3 regions of the Paenibacillus wuxiensis genome follow, and region 2 is predicted to be linked to each of the others. Evidence: predicted binding sites of a transcription regulator. Region 2 holds the regulator's gene; each other region holds the start of a gene.

Region 1 (7,492 bases), on a different contig from region 2:
TTCGAAATGCGTTCCAATTCTGTAACTTGCTGCTGACAAATTTGATCGACCTGTTCTTGTGTTTCTTCGATTCGTCTCTCTTTAGCAGCTACTTGTTCTTCTTTACGTTCCAGCGCTTCTAACTTTTTATCCAACGACTCTTCTTTTTGCAATAAGCGTCTTTCGAGTCGTTGAACTTCGTTCCGTCGTTCGCGGATGTCCTTCTCCGCTTCATTACGAAGCTTATGGATTTCGTCTTTTGCTTCCAACACCGTTTCTTTCTTCAGTGCTTCAGCTTCCTTGCGTGCGCCATCCATAATTTGTTCCGCGGCGTGTTCAGCACTCGTTATCTTCGCTTCGGCAAGCGATTTGCGAATCAGGTATCCGATTCCAAACCCCAAGAACAATGCGGCCACAACGAGAACGATCGCGAGCCAAAGTTGAACGTTCATTGCCTCACCTCCCCGTTGGTTCCTCCAAGCACTGCTTGGGACAGGTTACATTTGTGGTTTTCAAGTTTCCCTATTCATTAATTAACTCAATGGACTGGCGCGAATACGCCAGCTTATGTGTATGCCTTGCGCATACACGGGCGTCGCCTTGAGGCGACAATCGGAAATCAGTAAATTGGCGAAATGAATCATTAGAAATCAATCTCTGGAAGAGGAGATTGATCTCGTGAAAATAAAGATACATGTTCATTTTATTATTCAAGAAAAGATATTGTCAAGCAAATGACGTGAGTGGTCATTTTATTATTCCTCGATGTCGTGGGAAACTTCCTCTTCTTCACTGCGCTCATCTGCTGCAGTGTAAGCTGCGCGCCTAGCCATATCCATTGGATAGCCTCTACGTGCAAGGAATGCGGCGACCTTCTGCTTGCGCAGATGCAGTTCTCCCTTTGTCTGCCGCCATTTTTTGCGAGCTGCGGTCAATGCACTGTCCCACTCTTCATCTGGGTCTATCGAATGAAGAGCTGTCTCAATATGCCGCTCTTGGACTCCCTTCTGCTTCAGCTCATGCTGAATCCATCGCCGCCCCTTCATATGTCGATTCAAGCGCTGATGCGTCCATTGCATCGCATATGATTTATCATCGACAAGCCACTCTCGTTCCAGACGATCAAGCACCTCTTGCACTATCCCATCCTCATAGCCCTTCTGAGCTAGCTTACGGGCGAGTTCAATGCGAGTACGTGGTTTGCGTTGCAAATACTTGATCGCCTGCACGTAGGCCTTATTCCCTTCGTCTGCGCGCAATATCTCCGTGAGCGAGTCCAGAGACAACTCAGTACCTTTCAATAACCGAAACTTTACCATCACATCTTCATGCACTTCTAGCGGTTCCGCTCCATCGAAATGAATCTTATAACGGCCTGCCTGCCTCTCGATTCGCTCTACACGAGTAATCGTTACGATGCGTTCGCTATCCTTCAAACGACTCTCCTCCATACAAATACATAGAAGCACCTTCGCTTAACGCGAAGGTGCTTGAGCTAACAACAAATTATTCGTCGTCACCTAATTCCAATTCAAATGCATCATCGTCATCTTCACTGACACCCTTATCAGGGATTGTTGTAGTCAGATTGCTTGCTGCACGAATTTGATTTTCGATTGTAAGGGCAATCTCCGAATGTTCCTTCAAGAATTGCTTGGCATTCTCGCGGCCTTGACCCAGACGCTCACCTTCGAAGGAGTACCATGCACCGCTCTTCTGCACGATATCCATCTCTGTACCAATATCGACGATGCTTCCCTCACGAGAAATACCTTCACCATACATAATATCGATGTCCGCCTGTTTGAATGGAGGCGCAACCTTATTCTTAACGACCTTAATCCGAGTGCGGTTACCAATCATGTCCGTACCTTGCTTAATGGTCTCAACACGACGCACATCAAGACGAACACTGGAATAGAACTTCAAGGCACGGCCACCAGGAGTCGTCTCTGGGTTACCGAACATAACGCCAACCTTCTCACGAAGCTGGTTGATAAAGATCGCAATCGTCTTCGACTTGCTGATTGCACCAGACAATTTACGCAAAGCCTGCGACATTAGACGTGCTTGCAGGCCGACATGGGAATCACCCATCTCGCCTTCAATCTCCGCTTTCGGCACAAGTGCAGCAACAGAGTCAATAACGATAATGTCTACTGCACCACTTCGTACCAATGCTTCCGCGATTTCAAGCGCCTGCTCCCCTGTGTCCGGTTGGGATAACAGGAGCTCATCGATATTAACGCCAAGCTTGTTCGCATATGCTGGATCCAGTGCGTGCTCCGCATCAATAAATGCAGCTTGTCCACCCGTCTTCTGTACTTCTGCGATCGCATGAAGTGCAACCGTTGTTTTACCGGAAGATTCCGGTCCATATACTTCAATAATACGACCTCTCGGCAAACCACCGATTCCTAGAGCTATATCTAATGCAAGCGATCCACTTGGCACAATCTCCACTTGCATGTGATTGGATTCGCCAAGTTTCATGATCGAACCTTTACCGAATTGTTTCTCAATTTGACGCAAAGCCATTTCTAACGCAGCGCGACGATCTGACACAAACTCACTTCCTTCACTGATTCGTTTGATATATACATCATAACGTGTTTTATTCAGTTTGCCAAGCATTTTTTCGAACATACATTCGTTTTTCACGAACGTTTATTACTTTTATTTACATATTATCCATATACACACATCGAGTACACCAACAAAAAAAACCGCAACAAAGCGTGTAAATACACTTCGTTACGGTTCTTCCGTATCTTATGATTCGATTGTATCCTCAACTACTTCATTTGTCAACATTTGTTAATGAATATGTACTGTTCGATCCTGCAGCCTTCTCCACAATCGATACATAATAGCATATACAGTGCGGCGGCGGATTCCTTCTCGATCTCCGTTCAAACGAAGCTCCTCCACTACGATTTCCCGGCCCTTCTCCGCAATCGCAATATAAACGAGGCCTACAGGCTTCCGCTCGGAGTGAGCTGGTCCTGCTACGCCTGTTATGGCAACTGTGAAATCCGTATCTGCAATATCACGCATCCCTTCAGCCATTGCCTTGGCTGTTGGCTCGCTGACCGCACCAGGCGCATTTTCACCCTCGAGCAGTTCATGAGGCACGCCTAGAATGCGCTCTTTCATCTCATTCGAATAGGTTACCGCCCCGCCCGCAAATACTTGCGAGCTTCCCGGAACAGCTGTAATCATGTCCGCGAACATCCCGCCCGTACAGCTCTCTGCTGCGGACAAGGTCAGGCCAAGCTGCGATAACTGCTCCACCAACACATCTGGCAAAGATACATCCTTGGTAGCATACAAATGCATCCCCAATCGGTTGTGAATTTCCCGTTCAACCTGATCAAGCTTCACATCTGCCTCGTGCTGATCTGTCCCTTTGACGGCTAATCGAACGAGAACCTCGCCTTCCTTAGCATAGGTGGCAATCGTTGTGTCCGTCTGCTGTTCAATGAGATCTAGAAGAGCATTCTCAAGCCCAGATTCACCGATGCCTGCGAATTTCAGCATCCGTGTATATAATGAAGATTGATCAATGAGCTGCTGGCTCTTCAACCACGGAATCGCCTCATCATCGAGCATCGGCTTCATTTCACGAGGTGGTCCAGGAAGCAGTACATAGGTAGTACCATCATGCTGCAGGGCATTTCCTACAGCAAGCCCAGTCGAGTTCTTCAGCACATCAGCGCCCTCTATCACATTCGCCTGACGCTTATTGCTTTCGACCATTTGTATGCCGCGCCCCGCAAACATCTCGGTCATCTTGGCCATTGCGGGCTCATCATAGGTCATCTTGCGGCCCAACATCTCCGCTAGCACATCCTTCGTCAGATCATCCATCGTCGGTCCTAGACCACCCGTGAAGATAAGCAGATCGGAACGCTTGCATGCCGTTTCAATACATTGTCGAATCCGCACAGCATTATCCCCAACAACCGTATGATAGAACACATCTACACCAACCACTGCCAGTCGCTGCGAAATATATTGCGCATTCGTATTGACGATTTGTCCCAGCAGCAGTTCTGTCCCAACTGCAATGATCTCTGCTTTCATGCCAACCACCATCCCTATAAGTCGTTATCAAGCATTTTACTAGTCTATACATGCGAATAGGTGCCCCTTCCTGCCCGGAGAGCCGGAACTATGGAAAAAGCACCTATTAACCTATCAGCTTCCGTTATTAATCCGAAAGGTGAAGCACATTTTTATTTTTTACAAAGTAGTCAATTCCCGAGTATACGGTAATTAACGCAGCGACCCAAGTCGCCAAGATGTCAAACCGGAAATGAACGAACGCAAATGGGAAATTGTTCAGCAGCATCGCTGCAATCGCCGTAATTTGGGTTGCTGTTTTCCATTTCCCCCACTTGCTTGCAGCAACAACAGTTCCTTCGAGCAAGGCAACTTGCCTTAGGCCAGTAACCGCAAATTCACGGCTAATAATAACAACCGCAATCCACGCATCACATTTTTGCATCTCAACAAGTGAGATAAGAACCGCCGCTACGAGCAGCTTGTCCGCAAGTGGATCAAGAAGCTTTCCTAAATTTGTAACCATTTTGCGTTTACGGGCGATATAACCATCCAATCCATCGGTACTTGCAGCAATAATGAAGATCAAGGCCGCAATAATCTGGTTGTAAGTAATCGAAAAACCCTCTAGTTCAATCGCAGGCAAATAATCAAAGTTCACCAATAGGAAGAACATCATTATTGGCACAAGAAAAATACGGACTAACGTTATCTTGTTCGCCAGATTCACGCGAGACCCTCCCCGGCTAAGTCAAATTCAAGCGCATGAGTAATCCTTACCTTGGCAATTTCCCCAATACTCAATGGCTGGCCGGAAATAAATACTTCCCCGTCAATTTCAGGGGCGTCGAATTGCGAGCGGCCAATGAACACATCATTGCGGCCATCGTAACGCTCAACAAGGACTTCCAATATATCACCAATACGCTTTTCACTTACTTCTTTAGATACTTGGCGCTGAATTTCCATAAGGGTATTCGCACGCCACTCCTTAACATCATCAGGCACATGGTCTGGCAGCCTCGTTGCAGGCGTGTCCTCTTCGGAAGAATAGGTAAATACGCCAAGCCGATCGAACTTCATCTCCCTGATGAAGTCGCATAATCTGTCAAAGTCTTCGTCCGTTTCTCCAGGGAACCCTACGATAATAGACGTACGCAGCGCTACACCAGGAATTCGTTCACGAATTTTGTTCACCAGCTCTCGGGAATCACGCTGGCGACCAGGACGTCTCATGCGCTTCAAAATGCTATCTTCACTATGCTGCAATGGCATGTCGATATACTTGCAAATCTTCGGATTGCTCGCAATCGCATCCATAAGCTCCTCAGTAAAAAATCCAGGGTACGCATAGTGCAGACGAACCCATTCCACACCCGGAATTTCGCTTACTTTATTCATTAACTCCGGCAGCTTGAAACCGTCGTATAAATCTACACCATAATTCGTGGAATCTTGGGCAATTAGGCTAATCTCCTTGACCCCTTGTCCTGCAAGCTGAGCTACCTCAGCAAGAATGGATTCCATTGTACGGCTGCGGAACTTGCCTCTCATGATTGGTATACTGCAAAATGTGCAGTTATTGTCGCAGCCTTCGGCTATTTTGACATATGCCGTATAGCGCGGAGTCGCCACTTTGCGTGGAAGGATGCGATCATAATCGAATACGGGATTGCCTACACGAATCGGCCTGCTTCCTTGCAGGGCTTCATCAACAATATCATTGATTTTGTCAAAATCACCGGTACCAACGATACCGTCAATCTCCGGCATTTCATCAAGCAGCTGCTCCTTGTATCGCTGCGTTAAGCATCCGGATACAATAAGTGCCTTCAAGTCAGCAGTTTCCTTTAAATCTGCTAGTCTTAAGATCGTATTCACCGATTCTTCCTTAGCAGCATCAATGAATCCACATGTGTTGACGATGATTACCGTTGCTTCTTCTTCGTTTTCCACCAGTTCATATCCACGCTCATAAATTAAGCCGGACATAATCTCGGAATCAACCAAGTTTTTGTCGCAGCCCAACGTTACGATTTTAATCTTTTCTGTCATTTTACATCCCCCATAAGGCAGACTCCCATTGGAGTATTTTCACATCCGTACGTCTATGTACCTCATCAAGTATAATACAGGCATGACTTTGGAGTCAAAAAAGCAAAAAGAGCCCAGCATCCTTCCCTTTTGCAGCTTAGTGATGATGGGCTATCGTTTAGCGATAATTCGTAAACTGTAGATCTAGCGGCAGATTTGCACCTCGTAACAGCGTCATAACAGCTTGCAAATCATCTTTACTTTTCCCAGTAACCCGAATCTGATCACCTTGGATTTGACTCTTTACTTTTAACTTCGAATCACGGATCATAATGTTAATTTTCTTTGCTACATCCTGATCGATTCCTTGTTTGCATTTCGCTCGCTGCCGTACCGCAGCAGAAGCTGCAGGTTCAATTTTGCCGAATTCCATATTTTTAATGGCTACGCCGCGCTTTGCCATTTTGGACTGTAAAATATCAATGACATTTTTCAGTTTGTACTCGTCATCCGAGACAATTATCACTTCATCCTTCTCAAGTGTAATTTTACTTTTGCTCCCTTTGAAATCGTATCGAGATTCGATCTCCTTCATTGCTTGTGTAATCGCGTTATTCATTTCCTGTAGATCCAACTTGGATACAATATCAAATGAACTGTCCGCCATCATTAGCTCCCCCTTTATAAATACTGCTGTCAAATCAAACCCTTTGTATGATCATAGTTATGTATATACACAAAGGCATTCTTACACAGACCTAAGCCTGCAAAAGAATGCCCCTGTAGCATGCGATTGTCTAAAAACGGACACGTGCTGGCGCTCGGAACATATCAATAATGCCCAGCAAAATATGAGCCAGTCCGAAGCCTAACACACCGTACCCCCAAACACTTGGCGTCAAGTAATACCCTAACAAGCTGACCACAATACCTGCTCCGGTAACGATCCAACTGGTTGCCATTGCTCGACACCTCACTTTATTTTATTGGAGAATAACAATGATCGCCGCAGCTATTATTGTATCCTCTCACAAAGTGAATATGTCATGTATCATGATGAAATTCACACCAAGTACCTATGGAAAGACCGCTTACTTAACGTGAGCCTTGGTTCGCATTGTTCGTTGAGGCTTGACCTTGCTTCTCCGTTTGCAGCTTCTGAGCTTCCTCATAAGATACCCACTGCAGACGAATATTTTTGGAGCCTTCGTTATCGGATTTCGTCAATGCTTCGCCAGCAACTGTCACTTCAATTGCTTTGGCATAGCCTGCACGAATGAACATACCTTGTTCGGTCATATCGAACGTAACGGTCTGATCTTTCTCCAATGTTGCATAATGAAGCTTCTTCCCGCTGCTGCTCTTCTCATGAACAGCCAGCCAGCTTCTGTCGCCTGCCGCTTTAATCTCTACC
Region 2 (7,492 bases):
TCTTTATCAGACGCTACTCCCAATATCGAAGAGCTGCTAAAGAAATTTGAACAGGTTCACACGCACACAGAAGACGAAGTAAGAGCTATTACGGCCGGAAATGGTATTTTCATAATTAAGGGAAGCGACGACATTGGTTATATGGATGTTGAATTGGAGGCTGGGGATGTAATTTCCGTCCCTGAAGAAAAGCCGCACTACTTCACTCTGATGGATAATCGTCAAATTGTTGCAGTTCGACTCTTCATTGAAACAGAAGGATGGATCGCGCATCCGTATTCGGATCCTACTTTCCAACAGGCGTAATTCCTGAATCATCGGAATCATAATCGATAAAAAACGTCCCATTACTGATATTAAGAGGGGCAGCCCCACAAGATCCCGATTTGGATCCTCTGAGGCTGCCCCTTCTTCGCATAAATTCTTGTTATGTATTTAGATTCTTATTTTACAGTAAATTGCTTCTTCGGCATCGAGTGCATGTCACGTGCAGTCACATGAGAAATGACCGTGTAGGTACCAGCCTTATCAAACGTTTTCTCAATCTGATACGTGCCATCTTTCGTGAGCTTCCCCTCAATCTTCTCGTGGTCAGCCCCATCCAGCCACAACTCGAACTCTACTTTATCTGCATCATCTACCGCTTTCTCTTCTTGTGTGACCTGTGCAGAGATGGTGACAGCTTCATTGATTTTGACTTCTTCCGGCACTTGCAAGTTTACCTTAATCATTGCTGGCATCTCATTTTTGCTGTCCTGTTTATCACTGGAGCCATGACCTGCATGTCCTTCATGACCACCACCTGCTGACGAGCTATTTCCACAACCGGCTAATAGCATTGCTCCTATTGCCATTGTTAGTACGATTAATTTACTCTTATTGTTGAACATAATCGTCGTTCACTCCTCAACTGTATCCTAGATTTATCGTATCACATTATAGACAGCATTCTCCAATTCCTCATGACTCCATTGGGCTATAATGAGCATCATTGTGTGACGATCCTATGACATTTGTCACATTTACCCTTGTAGTTTCATGTGGAGGGTAATCAAATCAAGGCACTCACACTAATCTTGCCAACACCTTGCGAAGATTACCGTATATCAAAAAGGCCTGTGTTCCCACAGGCCTCTTTGTCATACACGCGGAGTAAGTAATTACATTCCCGCCGATTTATGATTCCTTCGAATTTATCTCATCAATAATTTGCTCAATTTCACGCAAGCTTGCAATCGTATATTCAGGGTGAATATTGCCAGACAATTCAACGCCTTTGCGGTTCAGCCACGCATGATGCATGCCAACATTCTGCGCGCCTAGAATATCCGTCGTTAATTTGTCGCCAATCATGATCCCTTCATGCGGTTCGATGCCGAGCAATGACATCGTGTGCTTGAACAGCTCTGGATCAGGCTTCCCTTGTGGATGATGTCCAGAGATAACGATATGATCGAAATAGGATAGAAGCTCACGCTCTCCATTCAGCTTCTCCTGCTGCAAATCAGGCGATCCGTTCGTTAACAACAATAGAGGATATTGCGCAATCAATTGTCGCAGCACCTCATAAGTCTCATCGTACACATACGAACGAGAACGACGTTCACTCATAAATCGCTCCGCCAGCTCGGCACCTAATGCATCATTAGGTTGACCAGCGGCTTGAAGACCTTGTGTCCATGCAGATTGTCGATACATCGGCGCAAGCTGTTCCAACAATCGAAATTCAGGATGTTCTCCCTCCGCGAATCTCCCCCACAGCGCTTCAAAGGGATTAATCCCAATATTCTGTGTGAAAGGATAAGTCTCATAAGAGGCAAACAATTCACGAGCAGCTTGACGAACGAATGCTTCCAATTGTTCTGCATTGACCCCAGTCTTATCTTGCGCGTATTTACAAGTTGCAGCAAAAGCTTCCTCAACACAACGCTCATCCCATAACAAAGTATCATCCAGGTCGAACAGTACAGCACGAATAGCCAAGTTTCATCTCTCCCATCACAGCGACAATGATAACGAATCCTCTATATCGGATTTCTCTATTTTTTCGAGTCTTTCTTCGATGTATCTTCGAATTCAATCTTATGTTGATTTGCAAAGGAACGAAGACGTTCCCCCATTGCATTCGTATCATAACGATTCAGCACTCGCGAGAAAATCCAATTCGCACCTTTCCCCGTGTGTTCAATAACAACATAACCAGGTTGGATCGCAATTTTCTTCATATCCTTTGCAGAGAGAGTACGGAGACGATTCCAGCGAATCGTAGATACCTCACCTGCTCCAACACGAAGAAATGGTCTTCTCAGGAATAATATAATCCCCAATCCGACGTAACACACGATTGTGATCCAATATAGAGTTGGATATTGATTGTCCGTAATGATACCGCCCAACAATCCATACATAATGGCGAAGGCGATCAAAGCGATTGGCATAATGAAGTTGCGTCCTTTAAACTCTTCGTGCGCAGGCTTGCCAGCAGCGAACGTCGGCTTGCCTTGCTTCATTCGCTGTTTGTTTAACTTTTCACTATTTTGACGGACTTTACGTTCCCAACTGCGAGACATGAATTCGCAACCCCCTGTATAGTAAACGAATAATGTGAATCCATCGTTATCGATGAAGGTTCATTTAATGAACGATCCCGTTCGATCCAGAGTTATCTGTTCCTTCTTCATCTTCTACATAGCGAATAGTGTCTAATTGATTGCGTACCTGCTTGCGGAATAGAACCAAATATTCCTCGCGCAGTTTCGCGCGTTCTTCCATTTCCTCATCGCTCAGCCCAACTGTCTTATGTTTGCGGGCCAATTCATTAATTCGTGCAATAAGCTTGTCGATATTCATCAGGTACCTCCATGTGTGTAAGCATATGTTCTACTTTGACATGGAGGTAACAGCTTGTCAAGCAAGCAGCAAGAAAGCTTTTATATCGCAAAAAAGAGGCCTCTTCGGGCCTCCAACCTTCTGCTCTTATGTATCGGAATGCAAAGCTTCTCAACCGTAAATTCGACAATGACCCCGACTCATCGGATCGGAACGAGCAATACTTCTCCTGCCGGTAAGATATCACCTTTCAATTGATTCATCTCAACGATTTCATATATAAACTGACGCGTATCCGTATGTTCTGGCTTATAAGAGGATGCAATCCCCCAGAGTGTATCTCCAGGCTGAACAAGTACGCGCTCCACAGCAGCTCCATTTACAATTTCCGTTTGGCTATCATCCATGCCAAGCGCTTGAACAATGCTTCCACAAGTAATGAACAACAATACAATCAGGCTCATGATGAATCGAACACGTAAAGGAAACAAACGCTTCTTCTGAATAGGTTGTGAAGCTGTTGTCGACACCTTATAGATTGAACGATATGTTGTATACATCATAAATGACTCATCTCCCAAACACTTGTTCTGTTATCTTGTATAATTTAATCTAACACGAACACACGTTTGAGTCAATGTTTTTTTAGAACGTTCGTTCCCCTTTTTATATTATCGAAAAATAAGCATTTAGCCTCATTTAACTTTCTCTTGTTTCTCTCTCGTAATTTACGAACTTCTCACAATCTTTTTCTGCAGAATCTTTAGAACTTATGTTTGTACGAACGGAGGTTCTGTGGTATAATTTTGTCAAAAGAGTATTCATTGGAGTTGATACCCTTGTCTAAAATATCAAGTCGTCAACAAGCTATCCTTGATTTTATACGTGATGAAGTTCGAGCTAAAGGTTATCCGCCTTCTGTTCGTGAAATAGGCGAAGCCGTTGGTCTAGCATCCAGTTCCACTGTTCACGGTCATCTTGATCGACTCGAGAAGAAGGGATTCATTCGCCGTGACCCTACGAAGCCTCGTGCTATTGAACTGCTTAGCCATGATCAATCTGAACGTTCAACAGACTTCTCTCGCTCCTTCGCACGCGTGCCGGTCGTTGGGAAAGTAACTGCAGGCGAGCCAATTACCGCAACAGAGAATATTGAAGATTACTTCCCTCTTCCTATGCATATGGTGGGAGATGACGAGAATGTATTCATGTTGTCGGTCATGGGTAACAGCATGATTGAGGCTGGTATACATAATGGCGACTTTGTCATCGTGCGTCAGCAGCAGACAGCGAACAACGGTGATATCGTTGTAGCCATGACTGAAGAAGATGAAGCAACGGTTAAGACATTCTATCGTGAGAAGGATCATATCCGCTTGCAGCCTGAAAATCCAACCTATGAACCGATTCGCTTACAGCATGTAACGATTCTGGGCAAAGTTATTGGTTTGTTCCGTGATTTTCATTAAGACATTACATTGATGCCTCGTTCTCTTCTTTTTAAGAAGGGAGCGAGGCATTTTTGCTTTCTCATTATTTCAACTCATTTGCTGAACAGTACCTGAACAATCTCATCTAGAAAAGAAGCAGTACCTTTCATTTGCAGGAGTGGCCTTATGAACAAGACCGGGTATAACGAAAACCCAATACGGAACACTTCTGTTTGCATCCATATTTGGCCTATTAAGTTGGAAGTTAAAATTAACGCTCTTTTCTATTCATAAAATTCGACTTTCTCTCCTTATCTTCACCGTAACAACCTCACCACTGTCCACTCTTATGAACCCTATTCGTTCGAGAGATTTATACCACATCGAATATATACACACATCAACTTTAGCAATAAATATTTATTGTATAACAATAATTTTTTATTGACTAAAAGCATGTATTTGAATAGGATAATACCTAATGATACACCTCGTATAACTGTTCAAAATTCATTTTCACGAACACAAGGTAGGAGATAACTATGAATAACTTTTTCAAACTAAAATCATTCCTCAATTTTGGCTGGCACCAGGCAATGTCCTGCTTGTTCCCCGCTTATATTTTCGCGATGTTGGCACTCACGAAGGTCATTGACATTCCATTCATGCATCGTTATGATTTCCTATTGCTTGTTTGTATCTTGGCGCAGGTTCTAATGATCCGGTTTGGGATAGAAACAATGGATGAATGTAAAGTAATCTGTATGTTCCATTTCATCGGTCTTGCACTTGAAATATTTAAAATCCACATGGGATCATGGGGCTATCCGGAAGACGGTTGGTCTAAAATACTGGGTGTTCCTCTATATAGCGGATTTATGTACGCAAGTGTGGCAAGTTACTTATGTCAAGCGTGGCGACGACTGCAGGTCAAGGTAAATCGATACCCTTCTGCTTGGTTAACGATTCCGCTAGGTGCGGCGATTTACTTCAACTTCATGACTCATCACTTCATTTACGATTTGCGTTGGGTTTTGATGATTTTGCTATTCGTCATCTTCTTTAGAACCTACGTGGAATATACCGTATTAGGCGTGACACGAAGAATGCCGATTGTTCTGTCGTTCGTCTTAATCGGATTTTTTATATGGGTGGCTGAAAACATCGGGACTTTCTTGGGCGCATGGTATTATCCACATCAGACGAACGGCTGGAATCTCGTAAAGTGGGGAAAATTCAGCTCATGGTTTTTGCTTGTGATCGTTTCCTTCATGATCGTCGCCCATCTGAAGCATGTAAAAGGAGGACACTTCAAGAGAAATAGTCATACTCGCTTCAATGAGTCGACATTTCAGAAGTAAAACACAACCTTTTAAATACAAAAGCAAAAAACCTAGAGCCCTAACAGCTCTAGGTTTTGTTACAGTATTCCTTGAATTGCTACTAAAAACTCATATAAGAAATACCCCGCGAACCCAAATAAAATCAGTCCTGCGATAATAGACATCCGCTTAATCATAGTTCGGCTCATTACTCTTCTCGTGGCAGCCACAATGGCAAGCAACCCAACATCATGGAGGAGGATACCAGCTAATATTCCTGCACCTACGATTAGAAATTTTGCCGGTTGTGTCGTATCATACGAATCAGATAGCACCGCACCAAAAACGGAAATCCAAAATACAAGATTACCTGGCGATATAGCGACGAGCAGTCCATTTCGGTAGGAACTGAAAAATGATGCATTTGGTTTATCGCCGGCCAATGTAATGCCTTGATCCGAGTTTTTGATGGAATCATAGCCTAAATAAATTAAAAAGCATGCTCCGATAAGCCACATAGGGATTTGAATAACAGGGATGGCAAGCACGGAAGCCAAGCCCATATATAAGGCAACGATTAATAAAAAGTCAATGGTCATCCCACCTAATCCAACAGCCCAGCCATGCATAAATCCCTTTTTCATCCCTTGCTTCGTCATTTCAACGGTCATGGCACCTACAGGCATTGCAACGGCAAGCCCCGCTAGTAAATACGTGAAGAAAAGATTCAATTTCCAACACTACTTTCTATATGTAATAGTTGCTAGCCAATATACACTATACTATATAAATACATAATATTATATATTTATGCATGACAAACTTGAAAATTTTAGGCAAGTTGACACATACTAAAAATGAACCCCTATTGATATGTATGTAAGAGGACGTAAATACTTCATCATATTTAACTACTCAAAAGCTCCATTTGAGTGCATTTCTTCATCCGATAAATTCTGAGGTGAATTCGTTACAATCGTTCCTGGGTGATCAGATAATGCACGTACATTAAATTCCTCACCTCGTTTATCCAACTCAACTGCAAATAATGTCATGTATTGATTTCGTTCCCATCGGTGAAACTTGCGTTCTATTTAAGTACACTATTTCATTCGAGTGATATAACTGAGCAAACAGCCAATATCCCTAACATGTAGGAAATTGGCTGTTTATCTTCTAAGGGTTGAATGTATAAAGTTAATACTCTATTGGGTACAACAAACAATCAGCTTAGAAATAGTTCATACTCATTGCATCACGTATTTCTAACATCGTTTCTTTTGCTACAAGGCGTGCTTTTTCTGTACCCGACATAAGAATTTCATCGACCTTTTTGGGATCGTTTTGATACATTCTTCTCCGTTCTCTCATTGGTTCAAGTAAATGGTTGATACTTTGCGATATCTTTCGTTTGCATTCCATACATCCAATCTGCCCCTTTTTACAACTTTCATAAATCTCATCGGAGCCTTCTTTACGAAATGCTTGATGATAAGCGTAGACTGGGCAAATTTCAGGATGTCCGATATCCGTTTTATGGATCCGCGCAGGATCAGTTGTCGCTTTCTTCAGCTTCTCACTAACCTCTTCTTGAGTGGAGTCCAAATTAATCGTGTTTCCTAGACTTTTGCTCATTTTATTATTTCCATCTAATCCGACCAGTCGTGGAACATCACCAACGAGTGGTTTTGGTTCCACTAACACAGGTTTATAGAGTTGATTAAACCGCCGGACAATTTTCCTTGTTTGTTCGATATGAGGAATTTGGTCTTCTCCTACTGGAACCAAAATCGCCTTACAAAAGGTAATATCAGCCGCCTGACTTACGGGGTAGCCTAGGAACCCGTAATACACATCATGGAATCCCCGTTCTGTGGCTTCCGCCTTTATAGTAGGATTGTGACGTAACGA
Region 3 (7,492 bases), on a different contig from region 2:
GTCGATGTCCAGAACGCTCAGGGGAAATACATTGCAACAGGCTATTATAATCCTGCCTCGCAAATTACGGTGCGTATCGTATCCTATGAGCCAATTGAAGCAATGGATGAAGCCTTCTTCAAAGAGCGAATCGAACGTTGTGTTGCCCATCGTCAGCGCTTCTTGCCTGGAGCCAAGGCTTATCGCCTCGTATACGGCGAAGCAGACTTTCTGCCAGGACTTATCGTGGATCGCTTTGGCGATGTTCTCGTCGTGCAGATTGTAACGCTGGGGATGGATGTCCATCGGGAAGCGTTGGTGGCAGCCCTAGTCGATGTCATGCAGCCCCAAGGCATCTACGAGCGCAGCGATGTGCCAATTCGCGAGCGTGAGGGACTTGAACTGAAGACAGGTGTGCTGTACGGAGATTGTCCGCGCCATGTCCAAGTGGAGGAGAATGGGCTTATCATTGAGGTTGATATCATAGAAGGACAGAAGACAGGCTACTTCTTCGACCAGCGTGAGAACCGCGCTTCCATTGCGCCGCTTATGACAGGCTGGGGAGCTCGCAGCGGCATCCGCATGGGTGAAGTAGAGGCAGAGGATGGAACCGTGCAGAACCTGCCTCTTAATGCGAATGGCAAGCCGGTTACGTTCCCGTGGTGGGATGGAGCAACGGTGTTGGAATGCTTCTCTCACACAGGAAGTTTCACGTTGAATGCTTGTAAATATGGGGCCAAGAAGGTCACTTGTCTCGATATTTCCGAGCATGCGATCGAGAGTGCGAAGCGCAATGTCGAACTGAACGGTTTTACAGATCGTGTCGAATTTGTCGTTGCGGATGCCTTTGCCTACTTGCGCGAGCATGTTCACGGCTTGGAGGAGCGCACGCAGCGGGCGAGCGGAGAATCCGGTGCGAAGAAGGTAGATACTTCGAAGCCGATGACTGCTGGAGGCGGTCGTACGTGGGATGTCGTCGTGTTGGATCCTCCGGCCTTCGCGAAGACGCGAGGCGCTGTCGAAGGCGCGTATCGCGGCTATAAGGACATCAATCTGCATGGTATGAAGCTAGTAAATGAAGGCGGCTATCTTGTGACAGCAAGCTGCTCCTATCATATGCGTCCGGACATGTTCATGCAGTCGATATTGGATGCAGCCCAGGATGCAGGCAAAGTGTTGCGCCTTGTCGAATGGCGTCCTGCCGGCAAGGATCACCCGCAAATTGCGGGAGTGGATGAAGGCCATTATTTGAAGTTCGCCATCTTCGAGGTTCGATCGAAGTAATCTTTCTAAAGTATCGATTGGATAAATGAAGAATAAACAAGAAAAGCGCCATTCATTGCAGACAGGTTTGGGATCGTCTGCAATGAATGGCGCTTGCTGTATTTATGGGATAAAGTCAGCAGTTAGCATATATTTGAGTTTCTTCGGTTTCTTCACTCTATGCTCTTATTCCAGCTGTCGATCGGGTAATAAATGCGCCGCCAAGCCAGCGTCCATATCCACCAGACTGAGCCCAGTTGAGAGTGCCATCCAGTACCTGCTGGCCGCTTTTGGTTAAGAGGAGGTGACCAGCATCGGCTAATGGAGACTTGAGAGGTTCCGGCAAGGAGGATGAAGAGGGAGATAGCTCAAGCAACGGAGCTTCTCCGCGGGTCATTCGGCGCAGGTATCCCCAGAACTGCATATCCCCAAGTCCGTATTGCGGCAGTTGATTGCGAATAATCTCGAAGCACTTCTGAAATGTAACAGCCCCATCTTGAACAGCGCCTAGCGTGGATCGCTCGACAATCCCGATTCCATCCTGTGTTGAGGGGTAACGGGAGAGGTGGAATTGAAGCGCTTCCGTAATAGCGCAAAATGGAGCAGGGATACTGCTTGATTCCTGAACCCATTGTGCAATTTTCAGTGGGTTTGGACTTGTATACGCAATCCAAGCAGAACGCATCCATTCGATGCGCTCAGCGGATAACCGTATGGCGGCATCTCGATAAGGGGCCAACTGCTCTCCCGTAAGCACCCCAAATCCGAGATAGCGATCATGTTCAGCAATGGAGGTGATGTCGATCCAATATAGCTTGGCATGCGCATTCTCTTGTGTCAGGCGATCTACTAAGCGGAGCAGCATGGTGATGTCGAATAGATCGTGTTCGAACCATAATGCAATCTCTTGAGCAGGCAAAATATCTGATTTCCACGTGCGTTCCTGTTCATTCCCTCTTTGCAAAAAAACAGTGGAAGGCAGCCCGCACATTCGCTCCAATTGCAGCGCTCGATAAGCCAGATACTGCTCAAGCCTAGCGTATACGGGGCCTTCGGTCAGCAGCTCTGAATATACCCATACCTGCTCATTCCACAGCTGTTCGGCGACTTTGGTGAGCTGCATGGCAGTACAATCTCCATTGACAATATGTATCATGACAATCAGCCTCCTTATTCGAATAGAGGGTAGGTTGAACATGAGCCTCGCCTTCGATTACGAAGTTACGTGATGCACTGCAACTCACAAGAAGCAGATGGCGAATATCGGCATCGTTTCCAAACATGTGTTCTATCGCTAGTTTGAAATATGATATAATGAAACCTAATGCTAGAATCGGGTGTAACCGAAATTATATACCAATTATTGGTTTGATCATAGTGTATCATATCGTGGCAAGTAGATGCCATGAATCGCATTTAGGGAAATGGAGGGATCACTTTGTCGTTGCATTTTGTCATCGGTCGTTCCGGCAGTGGCAAGACGGAGCATGTGTTAAGAAGCGTACGAGATGAGCTTCGCAGCCAAGCGGACGGGGCACCGATTATATGGATAGTCCCCGAACAGGCAACCTTTCAGGCAGAGCATGCACTCATTCGTGAGGATGGAATCGCTGGCATATTGAGAGCGCAAGTACTAAGCTTCCGGCGACTTGCGTATCGCGTCATGCAAGAGGCTGGCGGCACTGCACTAACAGCGATCAATGAAGAGGGCAAGAAGATGCTGCTCTACAAGATTTTGCAGCGCCGCAAGTCAGATTTGCCTTTATTTGCGGGTGCAGCAGAACAATTCGGATTTATCGAGAAGCTTAACGATCTCTTTGATGAGATGAAGCGGTATCGAGTAGAGTCCAGTGAAGTTGAGGAGCATCTTGCTTTTCTGGACGCTCACATGACAGGACAACCGCTGTTATCCGCGAAGCTTCGCGACATTTCCAGCATCCTGCATGAGTTTGAATCGGAATTGGCTGGTCGTTACTTGGATGGGGAAGACGTGCTTGCTCGGTTGTCCGAGGGTGTTGCAGCATCGGAGTACGTGAAGAACGCTGATATTTGGATTGACGGGTTTCACGGATTTACCCCACAAGAATATGCGGTTCTCGCTTCGCTCATTCTCCATGCGCCGAATGTAAGTGTGACGCTGTGTTTGGATAAGGCTTATGCGCTTGGCGAAGTTCCGCATGAGCTGAATTTGTTCCATCCAACGGCAACTACTATGCTGAAGCTGCTAGAGATGGCCGATACGCTTGGCGTGGACATCGGAAGCATAACGCATCTTGACTCGAAGGAAGCGCCACTTCCTCGTTATACAGCTTCTCCGAAGCTTGCTCATCTGGAGCGGCATTTTGAACGCAAAGTGCCCTATCGTGAACCGGAAGTTAATGTGAAGAGCAAGGATAGCCATGCGTCCGATCACGATACGAAGCGAGAGGTTACGGTGCAGGCGGCAGTACATCGCCGCGCCGAGGTTGAAGCGGTTGCTGGGGAAATGCTGCGGCGTGTGCGCAACGAGCAGGTACGCTGGCGGGACATGGCGGTAATGGTGCGGAACATTGCACATTATGGTGAGCTGATTGATACGGTATTCACCGAGGCGGGGATTCCCTATTTTACGGATCAGAAGAAATCAGTACTGCATCATCCATTTGTTGAGATGACGCGAGCGGTGCTTGATATCATAATAGGCAATTGGAAATACGACGCAGTATTTCGGTTTGTCAAAACCGATTTTTTGCTGGCCGAAGATGGTTCGATTACAAGAGAGCATTTTGACAAGTTGGAGAACTATGTGCTTGCATGCGGCATCGAAGGGGGCAGGTGGACAAGCAAGCGTCCATGGCCTGCAATGCCGGAAATGTCGCTTGATCCTGATCATGCAGATGGAGCAGCGGAGGGCACAACTGAAGAAGCTGAGGCTGTTGAACGGCCAAGACATGCTCCAGAGTGGGTGGAGCAATGCCGCAGCATCATTGCCGATCCGATTGCTGAGCTTGCACGCGCAATGAAGGCGAGCTCGAACGTTCGCGGCATGTGCGAGGCTATGTATGCGTTCTGGATGGCGCTTGGTGTGCCTCATAAGCTGGAGCGCATGAGCCAAGATGCATTGCTTGACGGAGAGGTTCAACTATCACGGGAACATCGGCAAATATGGGGGGCTCTCTTAGATATATTGGATCAAATGGTAGAGATGGTCGGCGAAGAGAAGATGAGCATTGAATTGTTCGGCGGCATGCTGGATACCGGATTTGAGAGCATCAAGATGGCGCTTGTTCCGCCAGCGCTGGATCAAGTGCTCATTGCTTCGATGGATCGGACAAGACCCGGCCAAATTAAGCACTTATATATGCTTGGCGTGAACGATGGCGTTATACCGGCTCGTCCGATTGAGGATGGCGTGCTTACGGAGCATGAACGGGACACTCTGCAGCAGATAGGCATGGAGCTCGCGCCTGGCGTCCGCCGCAAGCTTCTGGACGAGCGGTTCTTAATTTATCAGTCCTTCGCGACGCCTAGCGACAGTCTGTGGATTAGCTACGCACTCGCTGATGAAGAAGGGAAGACATTGCTGCCGTCCGAGGTGGTTCGGCATGTACGCGGCATGTTCCCACGTGTACAAGAGCGGCTCGTCATGGCTGAGCCGAATGAATTCATGAATGAGGAGGAGCAATCGGAATTCGCTGTCTATCCGGAATCTGCGCTGAAACACCTGATTGTTCAGCTGCGACAGTGGCGCCAAGGAAGACCAATGGCGAATATATGGTGGGATGTATACCGCTGGTTCGCCGCGCAGCCAGCATGGCATGATCGGCTGAAGGTGCTGATGGGCTCGCTATTGTATCGGAATCAAGCAGAGACACTTACTCCGACCACAAGCCGTCACTTGTACGGTACTGCCTTGCGAACCAGTGTGTCTCGCATGGAGCGCTTCGTAGCCTGTCCGTTCTCGCACTTCGCCTCCCATGGCTTGAAGCTGAAGGAACGTCGGGTATATCGATTGGAGGCTCCAGACATCGGGCAGTTGTTCCATGCAGCGCTCAGCCGCTTTGCCATAGATTTGCAGAGCTCGAATCGAACTTGGGCAGCGCTGTCGGCGGATGAATGTCGAGCAGAAGCAGATCGTATCGTGGATATGCTTGCCCCAAAATTGCAAGGGGAGATTCTGCTTAGCTCGAAGCGTTATGAGCATATCTCGCTCAAGCTGAAGCGAATCGTTGGCCGTGCTGCTTCCGTGCTTGGAGAGCATGCTCGCAGAGGTCAGTTTGAGCCAATTGGACTGGAAATGGATTTTGGTCCGGACAAGCCGCTGCCGCCGCTTCGATTTACTCTAAGCAATGGATGTACGATGGAGATCATCGGAAGGATTGACCGGGTGGACAAGGCGGACAGTGACCACGGCGTGCTGCTTCGCGTCATTGACTATAAATCGAGTTCGACAGATTTGAAGCTGCAGGAAGTGTATTACGGTCTGTCGCTGCAAATGCTCACTTATTTGGATGTATTGATTACGTATGCGGAACTGTGGCTCGGCTCGTCGGCATTGCCCGCTGGCACACTCTATTTCCATGTTCACAATCCTTTGTTGCAGGCGGCGAATGGAATGAGTGTGGAGCAAGCTTATGAGCAAATGATGAAGAAATATAAAATGCGTGGACTCGTCCTGGCGGATCGCGAAGTTGTGTCCTTGATGGATGAGCCGCTTGAAAAAGGGTATTCAGACATTCTCCCGGTTGCGGTGAAGGCGGATGGGTCGTTCTACAGCAATGCATCTGTTGCGACTACGGAGCAATGGGATATGCTGCGGGGAACGGCTCGCCATGTGATCCAAGATATCGGAACCCGGATTACAGATGGTGATGTTCGGATAGACCCTTATCGCCTTGGGACGAAGAAGGCATGTGATTTTTGCAGTTATAAGCCAGTCTGTCAATTCGATGAGTTGACCGAAGGCAACGACTATCATGTATTGCCGCGGATGACGAAGGACGAAGTGTGGATGAAGATGGAAGGAGGAGCAGCGGACAATGAATCAGAACGAAAATCATAATGGGGACGAAGCGCTCGGCGGCAAGCGGCAGCAGGAGCTGGAGTTCGATCTGCTGAATTGGACACAGTCTCGTTCGGATGCTGTAGAGGCATCGCCTACAGTAAGGGTGCTGCCAGATAAGCCGGAAGGAAGCACCTGGACAGATGAACAATGGCGTGCTGTCGTTGACAGGGGACAAAATGTGCTTGTCGCAGCTGCTGCTGGATCAGGGAAGACAGCGGTTCTCGTGGAGCGTATTATTCGGACGATTAGTGATGAAGAACAACCCGTCCATGTCGACCAGCTGCTTGTTGCAACCTTTACAAAGGCGGCTGCATCTGAGATGAGAGAGCGTATTCGGCTTGCCTTGGAGCGGGAATTGGAGGCGAAGCCTGATTCTGAGCATCTGCGCCGTCAACTGGCGCTATTGAATCGCGCTTCTATCACGACACTGCATTCCTTCTGTCTAGAGGTTATTCAGCGCCATTTCCAATCGGTGCAGCTCGATCCGGCCTTTCGCATAGCAAATGACACGGAGACAGAGCTGCTGCGGCAGGACGTATTGGAGGAATTGTTTGAACAGCGCTATGCGGACGGTCACTCGGAATTCAAGCGAATGGTTGATTGGTTCAGCGGGGAACGCAGCGATGAAGCCGCATTCCGCTTAGTGCAGCAGTTGTTCGACTTCTCGCGCAGTCATCCATGGCCGGATGAATGGATGAAGGAGATGGCCGCTTCGTTCGAGGTGCAATCGGTGGAAGAACTGGGCAAGTCACCTTGGACGACAAGTGTTATGCAGGATGCACGCCTGACCTTGAATGGAATTGTAGAACTGCTGCGGCAGGCGTATCGATTATTGGACGCTCCTGGAGGCCCTGAGCCCTATCGGGAGGCACTAATTCAGGAATTGTCAGGTGCTGCTGCATTGGCTGAGGCCGCTGAACATGAACCATGGGAGAGGCTTTTCTCCTCATTTGACTTATTGGCGTTCGGCCGTTTGGCTGCTTGCCGGGGAGATAAGTACGATAAATCACTGCAGGAGCAGGTGAAGCGTCTTCGCGACCAAGCAAAAGCGAGGCTGCAGCAGCTGCGGGACGAATTGTTCCGCAGAACACCAGAGCAATTTCTACAGGAACTGAACGTGATAGCCCCAATCATGCATACGCTGGCTGATGTTGTCATTGAATTCGGTGAACGCTTTGAGGAAGCAAAGCGCAAGAAGGGATGGCT

The links. The regulator LexA, encoded in region 2, represses DNA repair genes until DNA is damaged. The targets are predictions, from matches to a motif close to CGAACATATGTTCG.
Region 1: a site for LexA is predicted at 2,619-2,632, ahead of recA (recombinase RecA). Genes of this name have one in related genera too.
Region 3: a site for LexA is predicted at 2,519-2,532, ahead of addB (helicase-exonuclease AddAB subunit AddB). Genes of this name have one in related genera too.

Annotation. Positions count from the first base shown of each region.
Region 1 covers NZ_JBEFZI010000013.1:115,610-123,101, reverse strand. The annotation lists gene rny (ribonuclease Y) at 1-431, opposite strand, end outside; gene ABN764_RS25555 (regulatory protein RecX) at 735-1,415, opposite strand; gene recA (recombinase RecA) at 1,486-2,544, opposite strand; gene ABN764_RS25545 (competence/damage-inducible protein A) at 2,797-4,065, opposite strand; gene pgsA (CDP-diacylglycerol--glycerol-3-phosphate 3-phosphatidyltransferase) at 4,193-4,774, opposite strand; gene rimO (30S ribosomal protein S12 methylthiotransferase RimO) at 4,771-6,099, opposite strand; gene ABN764_RS25530 (YajQ family cyclic di-GMP-binding protein) at 6,257-6,748, opposite strand; gene ABN764_RS25525 (hypothetical protein) at 6,876-7,040, opposite strand; gene ABN764_RS25520 (helix-turn-helix domain-containing protein) at 7,174-7,492, opposite strand, start outside.
Region 2 covers NZ_JBEFZI010000001.1:572,543-580,034, reverse strand. The annotation lists gene mtnD (acireductone dioxygenase) at 1-306, shown strand, start outside; gene ABN764_RS02640 (FixH family protein) at 444-890, opposite strand; gene ABN764_RS02635 (HAD family hydrolase) at 1,177-1,983, opposite strand; gene ABN764_RS02630 (methyltransferase) at 2,040-2,570, opposite strand; gene ABN764_RS02625 (DUF896 domain-containing protein) at 2,635-2,850, opposite strand; gene ABN764_RS02620 (LysM peptidoglycan-binding domain-containing protein) at 3,030-3,392, opposite strand; gene lexA (transcriptional repressor LexA) at 3,669-4,298, shown strand; gene ABN764_RS02610 (DUF817 domain-containing protein) at 4,802-5,620, shown strand; gene ABN764_RS02605 (LysE family translocator) at 5,680-6,312, opposite strand; gene trpS (tryptophan--tRNA ligase) at 6,812-7,492, opposite strand, start outside.
Region 3 covers NZ_JBEFZI010000007.1:286,090-293,581, forward strand. The annotation lists gene ABN764_RS17720 (class I SAM-dependent rRNA methyltransferase) at 1-1,263, shown strand, start outside; gene ABN764_RS17725 (DUF1835 domain-containing protein) at 1,421-2,398, opposite strand; gene addB (helicase-exonuclease AddAB subunit AddB) at 2,681-6,283, shown strand; gene ABN764_RS17735 (UvrD-helicase domain-containing protein) at 6,261-7,492, shown strand, end outside.